One region of the Pelosinus sp. sgz500959 genome, then DNA from elsewhere that is predicted to be linked to it. Evidence: riboswitches for the same ligand, from Rfam matches in the RefSeq annotation. Region 1 holds a riboswitch; each other region holds the start of a gene.
The links. Region 1 has a riboswitch for S-adenosylmethionine ahead of ACAN52_RS02075 (trans-sulfuration enzyme family protein). Riboswitches for the same ligand answer to the same signal wherever they lie in the genome.
Positions count from the first base shown of each region.

Region 2: another riboswitch for S-adenosylmethionine. It lies ahead of ACAN52_RS06525 (DUF2292 domain-containing protein); the one in region 1 lies ahead of ACAN52_RS02075 (trans-sulfuration enzyme family protein).
Region 3: another riboswitch for S-adenosylmethionine. It lies ahead of metA (homoserine O-succinyltransferase); the one in region 1 lies ahead of ACAN52_RS02075 (trans-sulfuration enzyme family protein).
Region 4: another riboswitch for S-adenosylmethionine. It lies ahead of ACAN52_RS11505 (pyridoxal phosphate-dependent aminotransferase); the one in region 1 lies ahead of ACAN52_RS02075 (trans-sulfuration enzyme family protein).

Region 1 covers NZ_JBGJZL010000001.1:470,703-473,857, reverse strand. Annotated here, with positions in the region: gene ACAN52_RS02075 (trans-sulfuration enzyme family protein) at 1-1,116, opposite strand, end outside; SAM riboswitch class I at 1,213-1,315, opposite strand; gene ACAN52_RS02070 (aliphatic sulfonate ABC transporter substrate-binding protein) at 1,623-2,666, shown strand; gene ACAN52_RS02065 (ABC transporter ATP-binding protein) at 2,677-3,155, shown strand, end outside.
Region 2 covers NZ_JBGJZL010000003.1:350,832-353,986, reverse strand. Annotated here, with positions in the region: gene ACAN52_RS06530 (homocysteine synthase) at 135-1,427, opposite strand; gene ACAN52_RS06525 (DUF2292 domain-containing protein) at 1,497-1,880, opposite strand; SAM riboswitch class I at 2,030-2,132, opposite strand; gene ACAN52_RS06520 (cysteine ABC transporter substrate-binding protein) at 2,315-3,155, opposite strand, start outside.
Region 3 covers NZ_JBGJZL010000003.1:355,887-359,041, forward strand. Annotated here, with positions in the region: gene ACAN52_RS06540 (YeiH family protein) at 1-427, shown strand, start outside; gene ACAN52_RS06545 (hypothetical protein) at 497-832, shown strand; gene metA (homoserine O-succinyltransferase) at 894-1,811, opposite strand; SAM riboswitch class I at 1,888-1,988, opposite strand; gene bioB (biotin synthase BioB) at 2,077-3,066, opposite strand; gene bioB (biotin synthase BioB) at 3,096-3,155, opposite strand, start outside.
Region 4 covers NZ_JBGJZL010000006.1:195,768-198,922, reverse strand. Annotated here, with positions in the region: gene ACAN52_RS11510 (MetQ/NlpA family ABC transporter substrate-binding protein) at 1-735, opposite strand, end outside; gene ACAN52_RS11505 (pyridoxal phosphate-dependent aminotransferase) at 750-1,937, opposite strand; SAM riboswitch class I at 2,004-2,110, opposite strand; gene ACAN52_RS11500 (MFS transporter) at 2,377-3,155, shown strand, end outside.

The DNA.
Region 1 (3,155 bases):
TAAATCCTGAATAATATCGTCTTCATTTTCAATGCCCACAGATAAGCGAAGCAGACAGCCCGAGATTCCTAGACGATTCCGCACATCAACAGGCACATCGGCATGGGTCTGTACAGCGGGTAATGTAATTAGGGATTCTACTCCACCAAGGCTCTCCGCAAAGCGAATGAGCTTAACCTCACGTAATATGGTCGGAACTAATTTTGCATCATCGACAACAAAAGATAACATACCGCCATAACCAGATGCTTGACGGTCATGTATAGCCTTTCCAGGATGATCATCAAGACCTGGATAATAAACTTTCACCACTCTTGGATGTTTTTGGAGCCATTTTGCGACGGCTAAGGCATTGGAATTATGTTTTTCCATTCGTATAGCTAGGGTTTTAATACTGCGAATGAGTAGCCAGCTGTCATTTGGACCTAAGATACCACCAGTAGAATTTTGTATATAACGAATGCGTTCACCAAGTTCAAGATCTTTTGCTACGATGAGTCCACAAACTAAATCATTATGTCCCGATAAGTATTTACTGCCACTGTGAATGACCACATCAGCTCCTAGTTCAAGAGGACGCTGAAAATAAGGGGTTAAAAAAGTATTATCAACAATCGTATGAATACCATGAGGTTGGGCAACTTTTATAACTGCAGAGATATCTACAATTTTCATGAGGGGGTTGGTTGGTGTTTCAACGATAATTGCTTTTGTTGAAGGTGTGATGGCGTCCACGATTTCGTTAAGATGGCTGCCATCAACAAAGGTGACTGTTAAACCAAAATTGTTAAAAACTTTATCGATGACGCGGTAAGTACCGCCATAACAATCTTCAATCACAATTAAATGATCACCTGTCTTGTAAATCATCAATAATGCCGTAATAGCGGCCATACCTGAAGCAAAAGCAAGTCCTAAGCTGCCGCCTTCGAGGGTAGCGATTCCTTCTTCTAAGACCTTGCGAGTAGGATTCTGACTACGTGTATAGTCAAAACCTGTACTTTGACCAAGGGCAGGGTGACGGAATGTTGCCGATTGATAAATCGGTGTGCTAATTGCACCTGTTTTTTCATCAGTACAGACACCAATATGAACAATTTTCGAGTGTAGATTCATAGAAACCTCCTTATTATATGACCGTAAAATAATAGTAAAAAAACAAACCTCTTTCCGATTTTCGAGGAAAGAGGTTTGCGAACTTGCAACATCTTCCTCTCATCTCTCAGGATTATCATCCTGCTGGAGTTAGCACCGTGACATTGCTGCCGGTTGCCGGGTGTCATAGGGCCAGTCCCTCGACCACTCTGGATAAGAAGTTTAATTTTTTAATGATAATATCATAATCAGTGATATGATGTCAATATTTATATATATAAGTTGTATTAAAGAAATTAACTTCAATATCGCATTTTTGATGTTTGGAGTTAAAAATTTTTGTATTAGTATATAAAATTTCTTAATCAAAATAGATTGACACGTAAAAGTTATCATGGTACAATCAGAAAAATTAAATAAAACAGCCGATTGGAAAACCAAAGGCTAAGAGTATGTCCTATTCAAGGGCGGATACTCTTAGTCTTTTTTATTTTATTAAAAATTAAGTAATAAGGAGGACGATGAAAATGAAATTTGTAAAGCTTGGACTTATAGTGGCACTGGTTGTTGCAGTAGCTGGGGGAATAAGCGGATGCTCTACTTCTACGAATACGGCAGAAAACAAAAATGTGAAAGTTAGGATTGCTCATTTCCCTAATATTACTCATTCTCAAGCCCTTGTGGGCAGAGCCAATGGTGAGTTTCAGAAAGCATTAGGAGAATCAAATCCCATTGAATGGAAAACATTTAATGCGGGTCCTGCAGAAATTGAAGCTCTATTTGCTGGTGAAGTAGATATCGGTTATATCGGACCTGGTCCTGCGATTAATGGTTATACGAAATCGAAAGGTGATTTGCAGATTATTGCAGGAGCAACAGATGCAGGGGCCATTTTAATTACAAGAAAAGATTTAGTGTTAACGAATGTAAAAGAATTAAGTGGTAAAAAGGTTGCTGTTCCCCAATTCGGCAATACCCAAGATTTATCTCTGCGCCATATTTTACAGGAAAATGGCTTAAAGGATACGACCAAAGGTGGTACGGTAGAAGTTAGGCAAGCGGATAATCCTGATATAAAAACCTTACTTGATAAAGGCGAAATTGATGCTGCTCTTGTTCCCGAACCATGGGGAGCACGTCTTGTGAGTGAAGTCAAAGCGAATATATTGTTAGATCAAAAACAAGTGTGGCGTGATGGGAATTATACGACAGCTGTTGTTGTTGCCAATACGAAATTTATTAAAGAACATCCTGAACTCATTGAAAAATTTCTTCGAACTCATGTTGAGTTAACATCTTATATTAATCAAAATCCTGAGAAAGCAAAAGAAAGTATAAATGCACAAATCAAAGAGCTAACAGGTAAACCTTTGGCCAAACAAATCTTGGATGATGCTTTTAAACGCTTAACAGTGACCAATGATCCAGAAAAAGATTCTGTAGTTGATTTTGTAAAGTTGTCTTTAGATGCAGGGTTTATTAAAGCAGCTCCAGACCTTAAAGATTTGTTTAACTTTAAAATTTTAAATAAAGTGCTAAAAGAAAAAGGGCTAAAAGAAATAGAAAATTGAGGTGCTATGGATGAGTGTCATTGTAGAGAATGTAAGTAAAAGTTTTATCACAAAAACCGATAAGATCAATACTCTCCATAACATTAATGTTGAGTTTCATAAAGGTGAATTTGTTTGCATTTTGGGACCATCAGGGTGTGGAAAATCCACGCTCCTCAATATTATTGCTGGTCTCGAACAGGCCACAACGGGTAGAGTAATTTGTAATGGTAACGAGGTGAAAGAGGCCGGTCCTGATCGTGTTGTCATGTTTCAAGAGGCCGCCTTATTTCCCTGGCTTAAAGTCATTGATAATGTTGAATTTGGGATGAAACTTGCCGGAATTCCAAAAGCTGAGCGGCGAGAAAAAGCAGAGAAGTATCTTAAAATGGTGCATTTAACTCGGTTTCAAAATTGTTTCATTCATGAATTATCTGGAGGAATGAGGCAGCGAGTTGCACTGGCGAGAGCCTTAACTCTTGATTCAGAAGTACTTTTGATGGATGAACC
Region 2 (3,155 bases), on a different contig from region 1:
TTATCTTTATTTCAAAGCGTCCCTCGCTTTTGTAACTGCATCTTCATTAAATATAGGAAAGGCTAAGGAACCCCCACAAATAGGAGGCACCTTAGCCTTCATTTATTATGATCAGCTAAATGATATTAAAATTTTTATACAGATTTACTGGCCTCTAATGCTTGCGCTAAATCTTCAATGATATCCCGGACATCTTCAATCCCAATGGACAATCGAACCATATCATCTGGTGCCCCAGCACTAGCCCGTTGCTCAGCAGTAAGTTGAGAATGAGTCGTACTTGCGGGATGGATGACCAAGGACTTGGCATCCCCTACGTTTGCAAGCAAGGAAAATAAATTCAATGAATTGATTAATTTCCGACCAGCTTCCAATCCGCCTTTAATACCAAAGGTAAAAATAGAACCTGCGCCTTTTGGCAAATATTTTTGTGCTTTTTCATAATCAGCATGGCTCGCCAGACTTGGATAACTGACCCAACTGACCTGTTCATGTTTTTCAAGATATTGAGCAACAGCCAAGGCGTTTTCAGCATGACGCTGCATACGAAGATGAAGAGTTTCTAGCCCTTGCAGAAATGCAAAACTATTGAAAGGACTTAAACAAGCACCTAAGTCGCGTAAAATTTGTACTCTCAGACGAATGATATAAGCTAAAGGTCCAAGAGCCTCTGTATATTTTAAGCCATGATAACTAGGATCTGGTTCACTGAGCAGTGGGAATTTGCCATTATTCCAGTCGAATTTTCCACTATCAATGACCAGCCCGCCCATTGAAGTTCCATGTCCACCGATAAATTTCGTCGCTGAGTGAATGACAATATCAGCACCAAAGTCGATTGGGCGACAGAGATAAGGAGTTGCAAAGGTACTATCAACAATGAGAGGAATACCATGCTTATGAGCAATTGCAGCCACCTTTTCAATATCAAGGACATCAATTTTAGGATTACCAATGGTTTCTGCATACAAAGCCTTAGTATTCGGCGTAATGGCTTTTTCAAAATTAACAGGATCACTGGGATCAACAAAATGCACTTTAATTCCTAGGCGAGGCAGGTTATAAGCAAACATATTATAAGTTCCACCATACAAAGTAGAGGAACTAACAATTTCATCTCCCGCTTGGGCAATATTGAAAATCGCTGCACTGATGGCTGCATGTCCTGAGGCAAAAGCCAAAGCGCCTACTCCACCTTCTAAAGCTGCGATCCTTTTTTCTAGTACGTCTGTCGTTGGATTCATAAGACGGGTATAAATATTGCCACTTTCTTTTAGCTCAAATAAATTGGCCGCATGTTCACTATCCCTAAAATTATAAGCTGTCGTTTGATAAATAGGCACTGCTCTTGATCCTGTAGTTGGATCTGGCTCTTGCCCTCCATGCACAGCTAATGATTCAAACCGCAAATTTTCTGGTAATGCCATTATAACACCCTCCATTTTTTGTTGATCTATATTACTAGCCTTCAGTTGACTGATCAGCTTGTTCTTCGTTTATATACCATCACCATAGAGGCCCACCAAGGCAGCAAACCGCTGTTTTTCCGTACGATCAATTTGAATGATCCGACCTTCTTTAATTACAATCACAACTTGCCCATATTCCATATTTTCAAAAGCTTCTAAAATTCTCGCCCTCACCCCTGGAATATCACAATTTTCTTTTAACCCTTGCGGTAGTTCGCAACTTTTTCCATTTAATTCCGCTGGCCTAATTTTTTCATTTCTTTCGATTTGCACTAAACGCGAATCTTGATAAATTAAAGCAACATTTCCATGAAACGTATTGTTCAAGATGGTCATAATCTGATCCATGGCACAAGGACTAACAGCATTTTTTTTTGATTTTAGTACTGTTTTATTCTCTTTTGGTAACATATAAACACCTCTACAGTCATTATTCTCAAAGAAAACTTGGCTTGCACCAAGCCTTAGTTGCCCTTGCTTGTAATCGAGAAAGTGTTATACTTTCTGATTCCAAAAATATCCCCTTTCCGAAGAAAGGGGATTCATCTACAATCGCCTTTCTCTCATCTTACAGGAAAGCTCCTGCTGGAATTAGCACCTCTGTGCAATTGCACTGGTTGCCGGGTGTCATCGGGCCATTCCCTCGACCTCTCTGGATAAGAGTAGTATGCTATTAATTTTATTATTGATAATAACATGATGCTTTATCGGTGTCAATGCTTATTAATAAATCTGTTTATAAAGAAAACTTGATTTTAATCAAGGCTCAGCAGAGAGTAAAGTCTTATAATAACGAAGGCTGTGAAGTTGAGTTCCCTTCACAGCCTCTAGATTCCCAAATCAGCTTATTTTAATTTTCCACCTTCGATAACAATATCTTCTGGGTTAAGAGTTTCTCCATACACAGGTTTTAAGGTTGCATCATAAGCTTTGTGAACAAAATTTTCTTTACCAAGAGTTTCTAATTCTGTGTTAATCCAGTTTAGGAGTTCTGCATTACCTTTTTTAACAGCAGGCGCGATGGTATCAAGACTACCTAATGTTGAAACACCTACATTAAAGCCTGCATTCTCCTTTGCCCACGCAAATAGTAAAGTATTATCATTAGACAAAGCAACGCCACGTTTATCTTTCAAAGCCTCAAAGGATTGTGTAATTTGATCAAATTTTAATAATTCTACATCTGGATGATTTTTGGTGAAATAAGTTTCAGCAGTGGTGCCTTTAACCACAATCAGTTTTTTACCTTTTAGTTGATCGACAGAAGTAATCTGCTCACCAGATGGTGACACGACACCAAGAGCAACTTTCATGTACGGATTCGCAAAATCAACTTTTTTCTTTCTGTCTTCAGTAACCGTGAAGTTTGCTAAAATAAGATCCACCTTATTAGCCTCAAGGAATTCCACTCTGCTCGCTGGTTCAGCTAATACATACTCAATCTTGGATTCATCACCAAGAAGATCTTTCGCAAATCGTTTGGCAATATAAACATCAAATCCTTGATTTTTGCCATTTGCATCCACAAAACCAAATGGAGGTTTATCACCAAATACACCGATTCTGATTACCCCACGTTTTTTGATGTCTTCAATGCTCCCCTTGGCAACTGTCTGCTCCGTTTTGGTATCAGGTGTTTTTGTAGTCGTTGTTGAACCGCAACCTGCTAATACTCCAACTAGTGCC
Region 3 (3,155 bases), on a different contig from region 1:
AATTGTTGGTCGTGATATGTTTGTCGGCATATGGGCCATTATGGTTGCTTTTTTATCAGTGACAGTGTGGGAAAATAAAAATTCTGCTACCGCTGAGCGTATTGATAAAGGGGAAATTTGGCGCCGCTTTCCCAAATTTATCATTGGTTTTTTTGCAGCATCCATCTTTATTACTGTGCTGCTTGCGATGATAGAACCTAAAACTGCATCGACTTTTTCAAAAGAGGCGTTAGGTTACATCAAGACTTTGCGTGGTTGGGCATTTACGTGGACTTTTTTAAGCATTGGATTTACGACTCGTTTTCGTGAGTTAACTTCTTTCGGCTGGAAGCCGCTAGTCGCCTTTGCAATTGGTGTATTGATTAATGTTCCTCTTGGTTATTGGTTATCAAACGTATTATTTGTAAATTATTGGATGAATATCTAATGATTTAAACTTCATGAAACTAAAAAAATGACTAAAAGATTAGATTGCCACGGCATTAAAGGAGAAATCATGGAAAAATCAATGGTAGATCATATGACTCGTATTATTCTAAAACCAGTGGAAGAACCTGTATTTTTTGGTCATTTTCCTAAGAATCATGAGGTTGATGCCCGATCTGTAAGGGATTTTGGTCTTCAATTACAACATAAAGCAGAACGGGTTGCTTTAATGATGGAATTGCTTGCGGTAAAGGGATTTGCTTTTAGTTTTCATAAAAATGCTATTTTTGCTGATTCATCAGTGATGGAAGCTCAAGAAGCAAAGGAATACCTACTTGAGAATGGATTCCATGATCAAGAATTTCAAATCTTTCTAGAATATGGACGAAAATGGGGAATTATGTAAAGAAGTCTGTCTTCCATCGGTTTTTTTACCGATGGGAGACAGACTTCTATCATACAGGTTATTATAACAAGGAAAGATCGAAAGGTGTTTCTTGGTAAACATAGTAATTCAGCCAATTAGAAAAAAGCAGGTTGGCTGCACTACGCCAAAGAACAACTGGTGGTTGTGTCGGGTCATCATTGGGATAATAATTTTGTGGGATTTGAACTGAGAGGCCTTGGGCAAGATCACGGTCATATTCAGCTTTGAGGGAGAGAGGATCATACTCCGAATGACCTGCGATGAAAAATTGTCGGCCTTTTAGATCGGCAGCGGCATAAACACCAGAGACCTCAGATTCAGAAAGAATGTGTAGTTCTGGAATCTTCTCAATATCTTCTCTTTTAAATTCAGTATGCCTAGAATGAGGAACGTGGAAGATATCATCAAAACCACGGAATAATTTGATCGGTTGTGTACAGCTTTTTTGGTGAGGAAAAACTCCAAATATTTTTTGAGCAAGGTCATACTTTGGAATGCCATAATGATAGTAGAGTCCAGCTTGAGAAGCCCAACAAATGTGGAGAGTCGAATATACGTGGGTTTTACTCCATTCCATGATTTTGCACAATTCATCCCAATAGGCAACTTCCTCAAAAGGAAGCTGTTCGACAGGTGCACCTGTAATGATCATACCGTCATAGTTACGATCCTTTACATCGTCGAATGTTTCATAAAATTTAATGAGATGTTCTTGAGAGGTATTTGTAGGTGAATAGGTAGCCGTATACATGAAGTCGACTTCTACTTGTAAAGGTGAGTTACCTAGCAGACGAAGAAGTTGTGTTTCAGTTGTGATTTTGATTGGCATTAGATTTAAAATTAATATTCTAAGAGGACGTATATCTTGTGTATAAGCCCGGTTTTCATGAATGACAAAGATGTTTTCGCTTTCAAGGATATTAGTAGCCGGTAAGTTATTGGGAATTTTGATTGGCATGTTGTATTCCTCCATTTTTTCTTTGTATGTAAAAGAGCCCCTTTCCGAGGAAAGGGGCTCTTTAAACCGCACATTCCTCTCATCTTTCAGGATTACTCCTGCTGGAATTAGCACCGTTGCATTGCTGCCGGCTGCCGGGTGTCATAGGGCCAGTCCCTCGACCTCTCTAGATAAGAGTTTATTATTTATTTTTTTATTATAATATCATAAGCAATCAGTAAAGTCAAAGTGAAATTCAATTGATGGATTATAATTTCATTAAGGATTAATTTTCAAGCAATTTAAGTCCTAGATCGTTGACCGTTTGTATATCTTTATCAGCACCGCGTCCTTGTGTTGTTAGATAGTTGCCAATCAGCATACCGTTGATACCAGATAAAAAACCTAAAGGAACGAGTTCGCCTAGATTGCGTTCTCTGCCGCCAGCATAACGAAGAATTTTGGTTGGCAGAATCAAACGGAAAATGGCAAAAGTTTGTAAAATTTCCATAGGATTTAGTTTTTCTTGATTTTCCAGCGCTGTGCCTTTAACTGGGTTTAAGACGTTAATGGGAATTGAGTCTACGTTTAATTCTTTAAGGGTGAAGGCCAGTTCAATGCGTTGACGCCATGTTTCGCCCATACCGATAATTCCACCGGAACACACTTCAATATCAGCGGCTTTTACACGTTTGATTGTATCAATACGTTCTTGATAGGTGTGGCTTGTACAGATTTCTTTAAAATAACTTTCACTTGTTTCTAAGTTATGATGATAGCGAGTAATACCTGCTTCTTTTAAAGCACTTACATGGTCTTCTTGGAGTGTTCCAAGTGAACAACAACGTTGCAGGGAGGTTTCAGTGCCAATTCGTTCAATTGCAGCGGTGATTTTTGCGAAATCTCGATCGCCTTCCATACCACAGCCAGATGTTACGACGCAGAAACGGTAAGCATGATCGGCTTCGGCTTTTTGCGCAGCTTTGATAATATCATCTTCATTCATGAGAGGATATACATCCACATCCACATCGTGATGGACAGATTGGGCACAAAACTTACAGTTTTCAGAGCAGCCGCCTGAACGAGCATTGAGAATTTGGCATGTATCAACATAAGAACCTGTAAATTTCTCGCGAATTTTATTGGCTACGCCTAGCAGCATTGGAATATCTGCTTCCTCAATTGTTGTTAAAGCCATTGCCTCATCAAAAGTAATGTCATTGCCATTTAATATTTTTTTGCCTAATGAAAAAATTAAATCATAGTTTGTCATGGTAATTCCTCCTCTTATTAGTTAGTCTTTTAAAATTTGGCTGGGACTAAGCCTGCATCTTGTACCATTTGAAAATCTGCTGCAGAATC
Region 4 (3,155 bases), on a different contig from region 1:
TTTTTGGATTGCAGGGTCCTCTTTGTCCTTAGTGCGTACAGCGATAATATTTGCATAAGGAGAATTGATGTCTTCAATTGCGATGGCATCTTTAGTTGGGACTAGACCGGCAGTGATAGCGTAGTTTGTATTGATAGCGGCCAGATCAATATCAGCAAGGGAACGAGGAATTTGAGCCGCATCGAGCTCTTTGATTACGATTTTTTTAGGGTTTTCAATAATATCTGTAACAGCAGCTTTGAGGCCGGCTCCTGGTTTCAATTTGATCAAATTATTACTTTCAAGTAGCAGTAAGGCGCGGCCTCCGTTTGTTGGATCATTTGGAATGGCTACAATCGATCCTTCAGGCAATTCTTTGATATTCTTAATTTTAGTGGAGTAAATGCCCATTGGGAAAATGACAGTTTTGGCTACAGATACAATTTCATATTTACGATCTTTGATGATATTATCAAGATAAGGTTGGTGTTGAAAGCTATTTACGTCAATGTCACCTTGATTTAATGCGACGTTGGGTTGGATATAATCATTGAATTCAACAATTTCAATTTTTAGACCGTCTTTCTCGGCGACTTTTTTTACAACATCCATGACTTCTGCATGAGGACCAGCTGTTACGCCGACTTTTAGTGTTTTTTCTACTTTTGGTGTACTGCTTTGTTGACTGCATCCAGCTAAACCAAGGGTAACGATGAGAACTACCAAAAGGGCAATGAGTTTAAGTGACTTTTTCATAACTATACCTCCATTTATTTTAGTTTTTGTAATCGTTCCATAGCTGCCTCTAGTGTTGAAAATTGTTTGCAAAAGCAAAAACGTATGAACCGATGTTTGTCATTGGCATCTTCTTTATAAAAACTTGAACCAGGTACGACAGCGACTCCCACTTTTTCTGCTAAGTAGCGGGCAAAGTCAATGTCATTTTTCCAACCAAAGGGAGCAATATCAGCCATAATATAATAGGCACCTGAGGGCCTAGCACATTGAAATCCAATCGCAGTCAATTCCTTTAACATGAAATCCCGACGCTGAGCATAAAAACTAATAAGTTTTTGGTAATAACTCTCAGCAAAGCCCAAAGCATGAGCCGCAGCTACCTGTAAGGGAGCCGCAGCGCCCACTGTAAGAAAATCATGCATTTTGCGTATGGATTGACTAATCTGTGGGGAAGCAATGACGTAACCGATACGCCAGCCAGTGACGCTGTAAGTTTTAGAAATACTGTTAATAGTAATAGTGCGTTCAGCCATGCCAGGTAAGGAATAAAGAGGGATATGCTGCGCGTCATCATAGATAATGTGTTCATAGATTTCATCCGTAATTGCTAAGACATCATATTTGATGCATAAGTTAGCAATGAGGGTTAATTCTTCTCGATTAAAAACTTTACCTGTTGGATTATTAGGGGTATTGATGATAATGGCCCTTGTACGTTCAGAAAAAGCGGCTGTTAATTCGTCTACATTAAAGTTAAATTCAGGAGGATGGAGTTGTACATATTTTGGCGTTGCCCCACATAGGATTGCGTCAGGACCGTAATTTTCATAAAAAGGTTGAAAAATAATGACTTCGTCTCCTGGATTGACAGTAGCGAGCAAGGTGGCTACCATGCCTTCTGTCGAACCGCAACACACTGTAATCTGTCGCTCAGGATCAAGCTCGATACCGTAATCTCGTTTGTTTTTAAGAGCAATTGCATCGCGAAGGGACTTAGTGCCCCAGGTAATGGCATATTGATTGTGGTCTTCTAGGATCGCTGTAACTGCTGCTTGTTTGATTTCATCCGATGCGGGGAAATCAGGAAAACCTTGTGCTAGATTGATAGCATTGTGGGCAGTCGCAATGCGAGACATTTCCCGAATCACTGATTCAGTAAAGCGACTAGCTTTCTCGGAAGCGTACCGTACTGCATTTTGCTTAGAGTGTTCATTATTCATATTATCGACTCCTTTGTACTAAAAAATCCTCTTCACAATTATGAAGAGGATTTGATGTAATCGCGATCTTCATCTGTCAGGAAACATTCCTGTTGGAAGTGGCACCTTTTTGCATGTTGCAATGGTTGCCGTAGCTTCATTGGGCCAATCCCTCAGCTAACTCTTGATGAATCTATGTAGTTATTGTTGATAATTTTAGCATGGTCTTAATTTGTATGTCAAGCACAATTTAAATGGAAAAAAATTAGAAATTTTAAGAGTTGACATGTAAATTCACCCATATTATAATAAAAATTAACGATTTTAGTCTTTCTAATAAGGACATAACGGTGTAATGCATGTGTATACGTGTATAGGAGGACGGTGAAAGCCCTGACGGGAGGTCGTTTGTTTGCGACTTTATGTAAGGGGCTTATTTTATTAATGAGGAGGTTTTTTTATGAACGAGGGTCCTACAAAATTTCGGTGGAATTTAGCAATACTTATGTTTTTTATTAGTTTCATTTCTTATATGGATCGTGTAAACTTATCAGTAGCCACTCCAACCATTATGCAAGAATTTGGTTTTGACAAAATTAATATGGGGTTAATGCAAACTGCTTTTTTTGTTGGATATTCTTTGATGCAAATACCTGGCGGAATTATGTCAGAGTATTTCGGTCATCGGCGAGTATTAGCGATCGCAGCTATTTGGTGGTCGGTCTTTACATCAGCTACAGCATTTTGTAATAGCTTTACTTCTTTTGCCATTGTACGTGCGCTTTTTGGTGTGGGCGAAGGACCCATGGCTCCTTCTTTGGGACGGTTTATGTATCGTTGGTTTAACGGAGCCGAAAAAGGGCGAGCCTCTTCATTTATGTTGAGTGGTGTATTTTTTGGGCCTGTAGTTGGTCCATCCATTACAGTGGCCTTAATGATGGCTTTTGGGTGGCGCTCTGTTTTTATTATTTTTGGTGTAGTGGGCGTAGTGCTAGCTGCTCTTTGGTATTATTTAGCTGTTGATTCTCCTCGTAACAGTCGATTTGTCAACTCCGCTGAAGCTGATTATATCGAGGAAGGGCAAAGTCAAGAAGTTGACAAAGAATTAGCGCCATGGAAAAGTTTCTTAGGATCGCCACAGTTCTGGGCGATTGGTATTCAATATTTTATTACGGATTACATTATGTATGTTTTTTTGGCATGGCTACCACTTTACTTAATGGAAGCGCAAAACTTTTC